DNA from 3 places in the Paenibacillus albicereus genome. Region 3 is predicted to be linked to each of the others. Evidence: riboswitches for the same ligand, from Rfam matches in the RefSeq annotation. Region 3 holds a riboswitch; each other region holds the start of a gene.
What was found. Region 3 has a riboswitch for thiamine pyrophosphate ahead of HGI30_RS12720 (ABC transporter substrate-binding protein). Riboswitches for the same ligand answer to the same signal wherever they lie in the genome.
Positions count from the first base shown of each region.

Region 1: linked by a shared signal. The riboswitch ahead of HGI30_RS01865 (ECF transporter S component) and the one ahead of HGI30_RS12720 (ABC transporter substrate-binding protein) in region 3 are both predicted to bind thiamine pyrophosphate.
Region 2: linked by a shared signal. The riboswitch ahead of thiC (phosphomethylpyrimidine synthase ThiC) and the one ahead of HGI30_RS12720 (ABC transporter substrate-binding protein) in region 3 are both predicted to bind thiamine pyrophosphate.

Region 1 is NZ_CP051428.1:408,439-413,491, reverse strand. Features, by position in the region: gene HGI30_RS01875 (VOC family protein) at 1-243, shown strand, start outside; gene HGI30_RS01870 (aldo/keto reductase) at 558-1,490, opposite strand; TPP riboswitch at 1,642-1,751, shown strand; gene HGI30_RS01865 (ECF transporter S component) at 2,012-2,629, shown strand; gene HGI30_RS01860 (ABC transporter ATP-binding protein) at 2,634-4,601, shown strand; gene HGI30_RS01855 (energy-coupling factor transporter transmembrane component T family protein) at 4,598-5,053, shown strand, end outside.
Region 2 is NZ_CP051428.1:1,700,571-1,705,623, reverse strand. Features, by position in the region: gene thiC (phosphomethylpyrimidine synthase ThiC) at 1-1,727, opposite strand, end outside; TPP riboswitch at 2,098-2,201, opposite strand; gene HGI30_RS07425 (hypothetical protein) at 2,296-2,460, opposite strand; gene HGI30_RS07420 (NAD(P)/FAD-dependent oxidoreductase) at 2,752-3,534, shown strand; gene HGI30_RS07415 (hypothetical protein) at 3,751-4,311, shown strand; gene HGI30_RS07410 (TetR/AcrR family transcriptional regulator) at 4,351-4,965, shown strand.
Region 3 is NZ_CP051428.1:2,860,399-2,865,451, reverse strand. Features, by position in the region: gene HGI30_RS12735 (spore germination protein) at 1-1,252, shown strand, start outside; gene HGI30_RS12730 (Ger(x)C family spore germination protein) at 1,249-2,523, shown strand; gene HGI30_RS12725 (GerAB/ArcD/ProY family transporter) at 2,531-3,691, shown strand; TPP riboswitch at 3,833-3,940, shown strand; gene HGI30_RS12720 (ABC transporter substrate-binding protein) at 4,120-5,053, shown strand, end outside.

The sequences.
Region 1 (5,053 bases), 2.5 Mb from region 3:
GGGCTCCTGCGCAGCGCGGCCTGGCTCGAGTCGGCCGGCATCGAGCCGGTGCCGTTCGGGCGGCAGCCGGACGCTTCCCCTTTCGTTCGCCCTCACCAGGCGAACGCGTCGATCTATTTCGACGACCCCGACGGCAACAGCCTGGAGCTGATGTGCTCCGTGGCGGTGCCCGAGGACTGGCGGGAGCATACGGGCAAAATTCCGGCATCCGCGTGGCCGCCGGACAAAGAACCCCAGCGTTGAAGCGGGCTTCCGGGCGTCGTCTGGCGAGCGCACAGGCGATCCGCCCTCTCGTCATGGGCGCGGCGCTGCGAGCTCGCTGACGGTAACCTTGTCGCACGAAGGAACGGCCGTACTCGGCAAGGAGCCTCTCCGCGAGCGGAGACGCTAAAGAGCCTTCATCCGCTTGTGCGGATGAAGGCTCTTTTTCACCTGCGGCCTGGTTACGGGGGATCAAGCCTGTCCCTTCGGGAGCCGCCAGCTTGGGGAACCCGCGTCCCGTACGCAATCGTCATCGCCGAACTCCTTCGACCCGACCGCCCCGAGCCGCGTTCCGCCTATGCGCGGGCCGGTGCCGGCACTTCCTGCGGATGCGGCTCCGTCACGAGCGCGACCGCGTCGGCGTTGCTCTGCACCTGCTGCGGATTTTTGCAGCCGGGGATGACGGACGTCACCGCCGGATGGCGCAGGCACCAAGCGAGCGCCCAGGCCGCCATGTCGACGCCCTGCGGCACCTCTTCCACGGCGATGCGCTCTACTTCCTCCAGGCGGCGGCGCACCAGCTCCGCGTCCTGGCGATGGCGCACGTCGGTCGCGCCGAAGGATGTGCCCGGCTTGTACTTCCCGCTCAGGAAGCCGCTCGCGAGCGGGACCCGCGCCAGCACGCCGAGGTCCTGCGCCTGACAGGCGGGAAAGACGCGCTCCTCCGGCTTGCGGTCGAGCCGGTTGTAGACGACCTGGATCGCCTGCGAGCCGACGCGCGTCGAGCCTTCCGTCTGGTGGAGATTGTCGTTGCTGCCGATGGAGGTGCCCAGATGGCGGATCTTGCCGGCCTGCACCTGCTTGTCCAGCGCCGTCCACAGGTCGTCGTTGTCGAACGCCGCGTCCGGGCCCGAATGGAACTGGTACAGGTCCACGTAGTCGGTCCGCAGCGCCTTCAGCGAGGCGTCCAGCTGGCGCACGACGTCCCCCGCCCCGTACACGTCGGTCCGCTTGAACCGCTCATGGAAATGATGGCCGAACTTCGTGGCGACGATCCAGTCCTCGCGCTTGCGGCGGCTCAAGTACCCCCCGATGAGCTGCTCCGACAGATGGTCCCCGTAGCATTCCGCCGTGTCGATCAGGTTGATGCCGAGCTCCGCGCCCTTGTCGAGGATCGCGTCGACCTCGTCCTGCGAGAAGTCCATGCCCCATTCCCCGCCGAATTGCCAGGTGCCGATGCCGACGACCGACACGTTCAGCTCCGTCTTGCCCAAGCGTCGATAGTTCATTGAACAATCCCTCCTTTCCTCCAGCTTACCCGCCCCGGAAAGCGGATGCAACCGAGCTTGGGGCCGCGGCCCCTTCCGCGCCCCCGTCGGCCCTCGCCGCTTCTTTTCCTATTGCCGAACCGGATTTTCCAAGGTATAGTAAGAGCACTTTCATAGCATGCATGGGGGCTCGATGAAGTCGGGCTGAGACTGCGGCCGCATGCCGCTGACCATTGATCTGATCTGGGTAATGCCAGCGTAGAGAGAATGCATCGCGCCACTCGGGCAAGGCCCCGTCCGTTCGGAGGACATCCGTCCTCCGCTCCACTCGGGCGGGCAATCCTTTCCCGACCGGCCTGCCGCGCGCAGGCCGGCCGAGTCCCTGCGGCCCGCCGCCGCAGGGGACGCACGCGCGCTTGTCCGATTCCATCTGCCCGCCGGCTGTCCGGCGGGCTTTTTTCGTATCCGCCTGCGGGCAGCCGCCCCGGGATCATGCCGCTGTGAGAGATCGACTCCCCATTCGAAAGGAAGCTGATCCTCCCATGTCCACCGCAACCCCGTCCCGCCGCCGGCCGCGCTCCGGCCATCGCCTCACTCTCGCCGACATCCTCGTCACGATCGTCATCTCGGTCGTCTTCGGCCTCGTCTACAAGGTCTGGGGCCCGATGTACGACGTCCTCAAGCCGCTCGGCCTGCACGCCGAGCAGCTCAGCTACGGCATGTGGTTCATGGCCGGCACGTTCGCCTTCCTGCTCATCCGCAAGCCCGGCGTGGCCATCCTGGCGGAAGTCTCCGCCGCCGCGATCGAGGCGTTCCTCGGCGGATCGTGGGGCATCTCGACGCTCTGGTACGGCCTGTTCCAGGGCCTCGGCGCCGAGCTGTTCTTCGCGTTGTTCCTGTACCGCAAGGCCGGTCCGATCGTCGCCGTGCTCGCCTCCATCGGTGCCGCCGTCGCCTCGATCTTCATCGACCGCTACTACGGCTACATCGACCAGCTCGCGTTCTGGAACTACGCGCTGTTCGTCTCGATGCGGCTGCTCGGCAGCATCGTCATCGCCGGCCTGTTCGCCTGGGCGCTGGCCCGCGCGCTCGAGCGCACCGGCGTGACGAGCCTGCTGCGTCCGGCTTCCGCCAAGGACTACGACGCGCTGGAGGGCTGAGGCGATGCCCTTCAGGACTAGGCGCGAGGCAGCTTCGCAGAGCGAGGCGCGGATAAGCGTAGCCGGAGCGGCTGCGGGCCCGGCGCTTGATCGCAACGCCGCTGCCGGTCGCACCCCACGGTGGGCGGAAGCAGCTGAAGCGGCTGCCGGAGGCTGCGCCTCGGACGCCCCGGACGCACCGGTCGCGGCCGAGGCGATCCGCCTGCGGCTCAAGTACCCCGGCGAGGACGCGCCGCTGCTGTTCCGCGACCTCGACGTGACGATCCGGCGCGGCGAGAAGGTGCTGCTGCTCGGACCGAGCGGCTGCGGCAAGTCGACGCTGCTGCAGGTGCTCGGCGGCCTCGTGCCCTCGGCGATCCCGATTCCGCTCAAGGCCGAGCGGCTCGTCGTGCCGGAGCGGCCGGGCTACGTCTTTCAGGATCCGGAGGCGCAATTCTGCATGCCTTATGCGGACGAGGAGATCGCGTTCGCGCTGGAAAACCAAGCCGTGCCCCGCCAGGAGATGCCGGGACGGATCGCGGCGTGCCTGGCGCAGGCCGGTCTCGTCCTGCCCGATCCGCATACGGCCATCTCGGCGATGTCCCAAGGGATGAAGCAGCGGCTCGCCGTCGCCTCGATGCTGGCCGTCGGTCCCGACGCGCTGCTGCTCGACGAGCCGACCGCGCTGCTCGACGCCGACGGCACGGCCCAGGTATGGGACGCGCTGCGCCGCATCTGGGACGGCCGCACCGTGCTCATCGTGGAGCACAAGATCGACCTCATCGCCGGCGACATGGACCGCATCCTGCTGTTCTCGCCGGACGGCCGGCTGGAGGCGGACGGTCCGCCGGAGCGGATTTTCCGCGACTGCCGCGAGCATCTGCGCCGCTATGGGGTGTGGTACCCGGGCTTCTGGGACGACGAGGCCGCGCGGCGGGCCTCCGGATGGGGCGGGCCGACTCCGGCCGCTTCATCCGGAGAAGCGTCCGCGGAGGAGAAGGCTCTCGGCGCTTCGCCGCCCGCACCGCCCCCGGCAGGCGCGGAGAGCGCCCGGGACAGCGTTCGGACCGCGTCCTCTGCGCCGGCGATCGGACCGCACGCCGCGACGCTCCCGCACGCGGCCGCCTGCACGGCTGCGCGGACACCGCTGCTGGAGCTGGACGGCTTCGCCGGGCTGCGCGGCCGAGAAGTCAAGGTGCGGGCCGACCGCCTGCGCGTCTGCGCCGGCGACTGGATTGCCGTCACCGGAGCCAACGGCGCCGGCAAGAGCACGCTGCTGCTCGCCATCATGCGGCTCGTCCGCAGCGAAGGGCGGATGCGCCTCTTGGGCGTGCCGGATACCCGGCTGCGCAAGCCCCGGCAGGCGGCGCAGCTGGCGGCGTACTGCTTTCAGAATCCGGAGTTCCAGCTCGTCACGGACAGCGTCGCCGAGGAGCTGGCGTACTCCATGCCGGAGGGACTCGCTCCGCAGGAGCGGGCCGACCGTACCGGCGAGCTGCTCGGGCGGTTCGCGCTGAGCGGGCTGGAGCTGCGCCACCCGTATCAGCTGTCGATGGGACAGAAGCGCCGTCTGAGCGTCGCTTCCGCGATGGCCAGCGGCCAGCGGCTGCTGCTGCTCGACGAGCCGACGTTCGGCCTCGACGCCGCCGGCACCGTCTCGATGATGGAGCAGCTCGAGGAGCTGCGCCGGAGCGGCTGCGCCATCCTCATGGTGACGCATGACGACGAGCTCGTCCGCCGCTTCGCCACCCGCCTCTGGCAGGTCGAGCAAGGAGTCGCGCGGGAGCTTCCCGCTCCAGTGCGGCCGGCTTCGGCTCCGGCTCCGCCTCCGTGGGACGGACCGGACCGCGAACCAGTCCGCGAGCCGGCTCGCGGACTGGTTCGCGGACTGGATTCCGGACCGGGTCGCGGTCCAACGGCCTCGCCGCCCACTTCCTCCGTCACAGCCCCCCTCTCCCGTCCTTCCCTTCCGAAAGGAGCGCCGTTCCGATGAACCTGGCCTTTCCCTACCGCGAGACGTGGCTGCACCGCGTCAATCCGACGCATAAGCTGGCGGTATCGGCGCTGCTGTTCGTGCTCGTGCTGCTGACGCATGACCCGAACGTCATGCTGCTGCTCGCCGTCGCCGCGCTGCTGCCGCTGGCGCTGTTCACCGGGCATCCGCCGCTGCGGCTGCTGCTGTACGCCTCGCCGTTCCTGCTGCTGTTCGTCAGCTCCGCGTCCGGCATGATGATGTTCGGCAGCGGCGAGACCGTCTGGTTCAAGTACGGCTTGATCCGCATCACGGAGGAAAGCTTCTACCGCGGCCTGCATCTCGGCTTCCGCTCGCTGCAGGTGGCGGCCGTCGGCCTCGCGTTCGCGCTGACGACGCGGCCCGTCGCGCTGTTCTACTCGCTCATGCAGCAGCTGCGCCTGCCGCCGCGGTACGCCTACAGCTTCCTCGCG
Region 2 (5,053 bases), 1.2 Mb from region 3:
GCGTCCGCCTGCTCCTTCATGCCTGCCTCGATCGCCTCCGTTGTCTCCAGCCCTTCGCGCTCCGCATAGTCGCGGATGTCCTGCGTGATGCGCATGCTGCAGAACTTCGGCCCGCACATGGAGCAGAAATGGGCCGTCTTCGCCCCCTCGGCAGGCAGCGTCTCGTCGTGATAGCTCATCGCCCGCTCGGGATCGAGCGACAGATGGAACTGGTCGCGCCAGCGGAACTCGAAGCGCGCCTTGGACAGCGCGTCGTCCCGCAGCCTCGCGCGCGGATGGCCCTTGGCCAGATCGGCCGCATGGGCGGCGATCTTGTAGGTGATGACGCCTTCCTTCACATCCTCCTTGTTCGGCAGGCCCAGATGCTCCTTCGGCGTCACGTAGCACAGCATCGCCGTCCCGAACCAGCCGATCATCGCCGCCCCTATCGCGCTCGTGATATGGTCGTAGCCCGGCGCGATGTCCGTCGTCAGCGGACCGAGCGTGTAGAAAGGCGCCTCGTCGCACACCGCGAGCTGGCGGTCCATGTTCTCCTTGATGAGATGCATCGGCACGTGGCCGGGGCCTTCGATCATCACCTGCACGTCGTGCTTCCAGGCGATCTTCGTCAGCTCGCCGAGCGTGTCCAGCTCCGCGAACTGCGCCTCGTCGTTGGCGTCGGCGATCGAGCCGGGACGGAGGCCGTCGCCGAGCGAGAAGCTGACGTCGTACGCTTTCATGATCTCGCAGATTTCCTCGAAATGCGTGTACAGGAAGTTCTCCCGATGATGGGCGAGGCACCACGCCGCCAGAATCGAGCCGCCCCGGCTGACGATGCCCGTCACGCGCTTCGCCGTCAGCGGCACGTAGCGCAGCAGCACGCCCGCATGGATCGTGAAATAGTCGACGCCCTGCTCCGCCTGCTCGATGAGCGTATCGCGGAACACCTCCCAGCTCAGGTCCTCCGCCTTGCCGTTCACCTTCTCCAGCGCCTGGTAGATCGGCACCGTGCCGACCGGGACGGGCGAGTTGCGGACGATCCATTCGCGCGTCGTGTGGATGTTCTTGCCGGTGGACAGGTCCATGATCGTGTCCGCGCCCCAGCGCGTCGCCCACGTCATCTTCTCGACCTCCTCCTCGATCGAGGAGGCGACGGCGGAGTTGCCGATGTTGGCGTTGATCTTCACATGAAAGTTCCGCCCGATAATCATCGGCTCGATCTCCGGGTGGTTGATGTTGGCGGGGATGATCGCGCGGCCGGCGGCCACCTCGCTGCGCACGAACTCCGGCTCCATCCCCTCGCGGAGGGCGATGAATTCCATCTCCGGCGTCACGATGCCGCGCCGCGCGTAATGCAGCTGCGTCACGTTGCGGCCGGGCTTGGCCCGCAGCGGCTGGCGGCCGGTCGGCGGGAACAGCTCCGCTCCTTTCGCCGCCGCCTTTTCCGCATCGAGGAAGCCGTTGTCCTCCGGCCGCACCTCGCGGCCCTCGTAGGCTTCCGTGTCGCCCCGCTCCTCGATCCAGCTCTCTCTCTGGGCGGGCAGACCGCGCCGGATGTCCGCGACATAGCTCTCGTCCGTATACGGCCCGCTGGAATCGTATACGCGCACCGGCTCGTTCGGCACCTGCCGTCCGCGCACGTCGCTGTCCGTCAGCGCGATCTCGCGCACCGGCACGCGCACGCCCGGCGTCGTTCCTTCTATGTACGCCTTGCGACTTCCCGGCAGCGGCTTCGTCAAGATGGGCATATCAAAAAAAACCTCCTCGCGGTTGTGGAATATCCGCTAGGAGGCTAGAGAGCAAAGAAGTCGGGCTGCGCATCGTTCCGTGACGGCTCATTGCGAGCCGGGACGGCGGGGCTTGGCTCGGTCTGCGCCAGCCGCCAGGTTGGGGGAGCTTCGGAGAAGGGTTCAGGAGGGAGCAGTCTGCACGGGAGTGCTTCCCGCGCCTTCGACGCAAGGCAGCCGGCGAAGCATTCCGACCGGGCCGCCCTTGTCTTTTCAGCCTCTATCCTTCTTATCCGAACGTCCTCGCCTCCTCCCCATCCGCTTGGCAGGGCGCAAAAAAGCCGCCTCCCCGGACAGGAAGCGGCGAACGGACGCAGACCGATACAAACGTTGCGCGATTCGACCACTTTCCTACGCTGGCATGACCCAGATCAGGTTCGAAGGGACCAAAGCTTCGCTTTATCTCAGCCCTCGCGGGCGCCCCTAGTGGATATCTTGGTTCTGACTATACGACGGGAGAGGAGGGGGTGTCAAGTTTATACGATATTAATCTAAGGCGAACAGTTTTCCGCAAAATCAATCGCTTTTTTTAAATATATTCAATTACAATTTCAATATCTTTGGTTCTGTTTTCATACAATGGATTCAACCAATCATTGCTTTTAACTACAACTAATTTAAATGAACCATCATCTAGATTAAATTCAGGATACCAGCCTAAATCCAACACAATCCACTCATCATGATCTCTCACTTGTAATATATCTTCTTTAAACGACCATATTTGATTACTATAATTGATTACTATAATTGATTACTATATTTCATTATCTCCACCATCCCCCCTCTCCCGCAACACTTGGACTTTTTGCTCGTCACCTATTGACAGGACGATTCTACGCGACTATATTTTGATTGACTCATTCAGTCAATTTATTTAATGGAGATGCCGTTCGTTTCATTTCCCACCGCCAACACCTCATCCAGCCTCATCACGCTAATCATTGACTGAACAAATCAATCAAAATTTAGGAGCGATGAAACCATGACGACCGACCGCCTGATTCCCCATACCAACGCCGAGCACGACAAGCAGGCCCATTCCGCCGCAAGCCCGACTCCAGCCGCCCTTCCCCGTTCCCGAGCCGTCGTCATCGGAGGCAGCATGGCCGGCCTGCTTGCAGCCAATACCCTTGCCGCCCATTATGAAGAGGTCGTGCTCCTCGAGCGGGATGCGCTCCCCGATCATCCGGCGAATCGGCCGGGCACGCCTCAGGACCGGCATCCGCACCGGCTTCAGAATTTGGGCAAGAACATCCTCACCGAGCTGTTCCCCGGCTGGACCGACGACTTGATCGCGGCCGGAGCCTACGAGCGCGGGGGAAAGGAAATGCATTTCATCTCCCCGCTCGGAGCGTTGAACTTCCCTTACGAGAAGGACGAAGGCTGCTCCCGTCCCCTGCTGGAGTGGGTCATCCGCTGCCGCGTGCTGGAGGAGCCGCGCATCCGCCTGCTTCAACAGCGCGAAGCGGCCTCCCTGTTGACCGAGACAGCGGGCGAACGGCTCGCCGTCACCGGCGTGCGTCTCAAAGAATCCCGCGGAAGCCAAGGCGAATCTCCGTTCGATCTCGAAGCGGATCTGGTCGTCGACGCCTCCGGCCGCTACTCCAAGCTGCCCGCTTGGCTTGAACAGCTCGGACTTGGCAAGCCGGACAAGGAAAGCCTTCATGCACGTCTCGCCTACAGTACCCGGTATTACCGCATTTCCGAGTCTCTGCGCGACAAGTACGCCACGGTGGTGATCGACGGCGATCCAGCGCTCTCGTAAGGCTCCGGCGTCTTCAGCCCGATCGAGAACGGCCTTGCCGAAACGACGCTCTACAGCGCAGGCGGAATCCATCCGCCGGTCGATCCGAACCGATATGAGCCGGCTGCCGCCGAGCTCGTCCATCCGCTGCTCGCCGAAATCCTCGCGCAGCTTGAGCCGGCCGGCGACCCGCAAGCCTTCCGCGTTCCGGAATGCCGCTGGACGCATTACGAATCCATGCCTCTTTGGCCTTCCGGCCTGCTCGTCATCGGGGATGCGATCTGCAGCTTCGATCCGATCTACGGGCAGGGCATCACGGTCGCGGCGGCCGAAGCGGCAGAGCTGGGGAAAGCGCTGGCGGATCAAGCTGCCTCTGCACAGGCGGATGCTTCACCCCCAGGCTGGGAACGGAAGCTGCTTCGCCGTTTCGCGTCCATCGTGCTCCCGGCCTGGTGGACGATCGTCGTTGCGGACATGAAGTGGCCGGGAGTCGCCTACGAGGGTCCGTTGTCGAGACGCGGCATCGCGTTCTGCCAGTCCTATCTGGACATCGCTCGCAAGCAGGCGCTGCAAGGCGGGGACATGGAGCTGTTCGGGCCCATCCTGGGCGTCCAGGGACTCGACTTGCCTCCATCCGCGCTGTTCGGCGAAGAAGCGGTCCGTTCGATCCTGATCCGCTGCGGGCGCGAGGATTGGCTGGAGGAGATTCTTGAGCCCGGCGAGAGCCTCCGCATGTTCCTGGAACGGAACCTTCCCTTCGCGCCCGATTGCTCCCGCGCTCCGAATGAGGTATCGTAGGGAAAAAGATGTCCTTATACAGATTCGAGGTCGAATGCCATGGCTCCACTCAACGAAGACCAGCTGCATGCCATCCGCGACGAGCGCAGGGAGCAGATCATAGACGCCGCTCTGGGCGTCTTCGCCCGCCGCGGCCCCGTCCTCACCAAGATGAGCATGATCGCGGCGGCCGCCGGCATCAGCCACGGCTTGCTGTACCATTACTTCAAGTCCAAGGATGAGCTGTTCATCGCTCTCGTGCGCGAGGCGATGCTCGGCGCAGGCGGCGGCGTCGAGGAGATGCTGGGCCATCCCGGCACCGTCATCGACAAGCTGCGGCACTTCCTCCATGAAGCGATGAGCGAGGAAGCCCGGCTGTCGTTCCTGCTGATCCATCAGGCGCGGGCATCGGAGGGCGTGCCGGAGGAGGCGCGCGAGATCATCAAGGATTATTCGATGGACTGGTTCGCCTCCAAGCTCAAGCCGCTGTTCTTTGAAGGCCAGCGCACCGGCGAGATCGCCAAGGACGATGCGGACCTGCTGATCGCAGGCTTGCTGACGGCGATGAGCGGCTCGATGATCCTCCATGCAAGCGACGAGAAGAACATTCCGCTGATCCACCCCGACCATCTGCTGCGCCTGGTGCTGGCTCCGGAGCATGTCCGCCCGCTCTGATGCCTTTATCTGACAACACCAAGCCTTATGAGCCGCTAAAGACGACCTTCATCGTCCCTAGCGGCTTTTGTAATTCTTATCAACGCCC
Region 3 (5,053 bases):
GGGAACGATTACGTCCGGCTTGACCCAATCGGTCCCGACGCTGGAGCAGGCGCTGGATGCGCTGCTGCTCGGCTGCTGCCTCGTCCTGATCGACGGCATCGGCACGGCGCTGGCCGCGGACGCGGACGGCGGAGAGCGGCGTCCCGTATCGGAGCCGATCTCCCAGACCGTCATCCGCGGCCCGCAGCAAGGATTCGCCGAGTCGCTCAGCACGAACCTCGGGCTGCTGCGCCGCATCATCCGCTCGGAGCGGCTGACCGTGGAGTCGACGCGCATCGGCAGGCAGACCTGCACGGAGGTCGCGCTGGTCTACCTTCAAGACGCGGTCCGCCCGGAGCTGGTCGCCGAGGCGCGCCGCAGGCTGGCGGCGATCGACGTCGACGGCATCGTCGACAGCGGCTATATCGAGGAATTTATCCAGGACAAGACGTTCACGTTCTTCCCTACGCTGCTCAGTACGGAGCGGCCGGACCAGGCGGCCGCCTATCTGCTGGAGGGCCATGTGGCGGTCCTATCCGACGGCAGCCCGTTCGCGCTGCTCGCTCCGGTCACGATGGTGCGCTTCTTCCAGTCGCCGGAGGACTACTACCAGCGCTGGGACATCGCGAGCTTCCTGCGCGTCCTCCGCTTCAGCGCCTTCCTGATCTCGCTGCATCTGCCCGCCCTGTACATCGCCATCACGACGTTCCATCAAGAGATGATGCCGACCAATCTGCTCATCAGCCTGTCGGCGCAGCGGGAGGGGGCGCCGTTCCCTGCGCTGATGGAGGCGCTGCTCATGGAGCTGACGTTCGAGGTGCTGCGGGAGGCGGGCGTGCGCATGCCTCGGGCGATCGGGCCGGCGATCTCGATCGTCGGCGCGCTCGTCATCGGCACGGCGACCGTGCAGGCGGGCCTCGTCTCGGCGGCCATGGTCATCATCGTGGCGTTCACGGCGATCTCGAGCTTCGTCGCTCCGCAGGTGAACATCGCCAGTGCCGCCCGCCTCATGCGGTTCCTGTTCATGCTGAGCGCCGGCGTGCTCGGGTTCGTCGGCATCATTTCGCTCGACCTCATCCTCATCATCCATCTGGCGGGGCTGTATTCCTTCGGCGTCCCTTATCTGTCGCCGATGGCGCCGTGGGTCAAGGGCAGCTGGCGCGATACGATCCTGCGCATGCCGCGCTGGACGATGACGCTGCGCCCGCTGCTGGCCCGCAAAGGAAACCGCAAGCGGCAGTCGGGCGTGAAGCCGGGGGGCGGAGGACCATGAGGGCGCGGAGAAGGCGGCGCAGGGAATCGCCCCGCAGGCGGATGACGCTGCGCCGCCTGACGCTCGCGCTGCTGCTGACGCTCCTGCCGATCGGCGCGGCGGGCTGCTGGGACCGCCAGGAGCTCAACGAGCTCGGCATCATCTCGGCCACCGCGGTAGACGTGACGGAGAGCGGCCGCTGGCGGATCAGCTACCAGCTCGTCATTCCGAGCGCGATCTCGGCCCAAGGCGCATATGTCGGGCTGTCGTCCGCTCCGTTCAACGTGTTCACCACCGAGGGAGAAAGCTTTCGGGGAGCGGTGTCCCGCGCTACTCAGGAGATGTCGAGGCGGCTCTACTTCGGCCATAACCAGATCGTCGTCGTCAGCGAAGAGGCCGCGCGCAAAGGCATCTCGGAGCTGATCGAAGCCTACATGCGCAACGGCGATTCCCGCGAGACGGTCATGATGTTCGTGACCGAGGGCAATGCAAGAAAGCTGCTGGAGCAGCTGCTGCCGATGGAGAAGATATCCGGAGCCGGCATCGTGCGGCTCATCACGCAGGAGGGGAACCACGGCGGGAACTTCCGCCAGATGACGGTGTTCAATGTCGCTCAGGATCTGCTCGGCCCGGTGCGGGTGACGGGCGTGCCGGGCATCGGGCTGAGCGGCTCGGATGAGCCGGTGGACAGCGTCGATGCGGCCAAAAAGACGTACACCGGCGCCAAGATTAGATTGCAGCGGCTCGGTGCGTTCAAGGAGGGCCGGCTCGTCGGATGGCTCAGCACGCATGAGGCGAGGGGGCTGCTGTGGGTGCGGGGCCAGGCCAAGGAGACGACCGTCTCGTTCTCTTGCCCGGACGAGAAGCTCAAGCGCAACAGCATCCGGCTGCGGAGGACGCATGCGCGGGTAAGGCCCTATCGAGAAGGCGAAGGCTGGCGGATGCGGATCGAAGAGAGCGCCGAGGGGACGCTGCTCGAGTACAATTGCGAGGGCTCCTTGGACAAGCCGCAGGACCTGGAAAGGCTGGAGGAGCGAATCGAGCGGGAGCTGCGGAACGACATGGAAAGCGGCATCCGCGCCTCGCAGCGGCTGGGAGCGGACCTGGCCGGCTTCGGCCAGGCGCTTCGGCTGAGCGATCCGCGCGGATGGAAGGAAGTGGAGAAGGAATGGAACGAGCAGGTGTACCCGCAGGTTCGGTCCGAGTTCGACCTGCACGTTAAGATCGCCCGCACGGGCCGAAGCAACCGGTCGTACGTACAGGCGGCGGAGGACGCGCGCCGGAAGGAGTGAGTCGCCTATGGACAACCGCGGGGTAAGCGCCGGACAGATCGCGATTTTCCTGATCCTGTTCTGCATCGGCAGCACGCCGATGTTCGAGCTCGGCATCGAGGCGGGCCAGGATTCCTGGATAGCCCTGAGCGCGGCGGCAGCGGCGGGATTGGGCGTGCTTTGGGTGTACCGGACGCTGCAGAACCGGGCGCCCGAGGAGGATCTGGCCGGCTTGTTCAAGCTTCATTTCGGCAAGGCGTTGGGCACGCTGCTCGGCATCGCATTCGCGCTGCTGATCGCCTACGAGTCGATGCGCAACGTCCGCGATTTCGGCGAGCTGACGGCGATGACGCTGCTCCCGGAGACGCCGCTCTGGTGCACGATGCTGCTCATCGTCGGGATCGGCTTCTATACGGTCACCAAAGGGGTCGATACGTTCTTTCGGATCGCGCAAGTGCTGCTGCCGGTGCTCGCCGGAAGCTACATGCTGCTGCTCGTGCTGCTGCTGGCCTCGGGCCGGATCGATCCGGACCGGCTAAGGCCGGTGCTGGAGCATGGACCGATGCCGGTGCTGCAGGCGGCGTTTCCGAACCTGATCGCCTTTCCGTTCAGCCAGACGATCGTGCTGCTCGTCTTCTGGAAATACGCGGCGGCCAACAAGCAGACCGGGGCGGCCAGTTATGCCGCATACGGGCTCGTCGCCATCTTCCTGATCGCGGTCAATGCCGTCATCATGATGGTGCTCGGCCCGGCCATGGCGTCGATCAAGGCGTTGCCGACGCTGGAGGCGGTCGAGCTGATTCGGCTGGCGAACTTCATCGAACGGCTGGACATCCTGGTGACGCTGCTGCTCTACATCGGGCTCTACGTCAAAATATCCGCGCTGTATCTGGCCTCCGCGCTGCTGCTGCGCTCGGCCTGCCGCTTGCCGCTGCCTGCCGGCGCGATCGGGCTCGGCGCCCTCATCTACGGGACCTCTTTTCTTGAACCGACGAATACGTTCCATCTATGGCTCGGCCTGGAGCTCGGACTCAAGCTGACGCCGTTCTATCAGCTCGTGCTGCCGGGGATCATGCTGCTGACTGGCGTCGGCTGGGTGAAGCGCAAGGCCGAGCGGCAGCGGAAAAAGAAAGCCGGAGAAGGGCAGGGCGGAGCGGAGCCTGCTCCCCGGGCGCAGCCGTCCGCATGAAGCTCCGGTCGAAAGCGCGAACCGCGACCAAGCCGCCGAACGAAGGATTCGGCGGCTTCCGCTTTTTCGCTCCGAGCTTCGCCATCGTTCGACAATCCGGTTGCAATCGGCCCGCTCTCTGCTATAATGGCTCTATTGACAACCGCATAGCTGGGGAGCTGGCGCACGCCGGCTGAGAGGGGAGAAGCATCCCGACCCGTACACCTGATCTGGATAATGCCAGCGTAGGAACCGTATGCAGCCGCCTGACCGGCGGCAAGCCCCTTGGGGGAGCTTGCCGAGGTCCCAGCGCGATCTGCCATGACATCATGACGTCTTCCTTGGGGGAGGCGTCTTTTTTCGTTGGACGGGCTCAGGTGCGCGGAGGAAGGGAAGGCGGACCGCGAACCCAGGCGAAGCGGATCGAGAGAAGAAAGCAGGGGAGAGCAATGGGGAACAGGAACAGATGGACAAGCGGCGTGCTGGCGGCGGCGCTGGCGATCGGGCTGGCCGGCTGCGGCGGCACGGCCGAGGAGAACGGCGGAGCGGCGGCGACGGACGCGCCGCTGCAAAAGGTGAAGGTCGTGCTCGACTGGACGCCGAACACGAATCATACGGGACTGTATGTGGCGCGCGACAAGGGCTATTTCAAGGAGCATGGCCTGGACGTCGAGATCGTGCAGCCGCCGGAGGGGACGGCCGCCGACACGCTCGTCGCCAAGGGAGAGGCGCAGTTCGGCGTCGGCTACCAGGAGAACTTGACGCTGGCGCGCACGCAGGAGCTGCCGCTCGTCTCGGTCGCGGCGGTCATCCAGCACAATACGTCGGGGTTCGCCTCGCCGGCGGACAAAGGAATCAAGGAGCCGAAGGACTTCGAAGGCAAGACGTACGGCGGCTGGGGAGCGCCGGTCGAGCAGGAGGTGCTCGCCTCGCTCATGCAGGAGCAGCAGGCGGAAGTCGGGAAGGTCAGGATCGTCAACATGGGCAACGCCGACTTCTTCACCGCCGTCAAGCGCGACATCGACTTCGCCTGGATTTTCTACGGGTGGACGGGCGTCGAGGCGGAGCTTCGCGGCGAGCAGCTGAACATGGTGTATCTGACCGACTACAGCGACAAGCTCGACTACTATACGCCGCTGTTGCAGACGAGCGAGAAGCTGATCGCCGAGCAGCCGGAGCTGGTGCGCGCGTTCGTCGCCGGCGCTTCGGAAGGCTACGAGGAGGCGATCCGCGATCCCGAGGGAGCGGCGGATGTGCTGATCGCGGCCGTGCCCGACCTGAATCCGGAGCTCGTGCGCGCCAGCCAGAAGTGGCTGAGTCCCAAGTACCAGGACGACGCGGCCCGCTGGGGCGAGCAGAAGGCCGAGGTATGGAACGGGTACG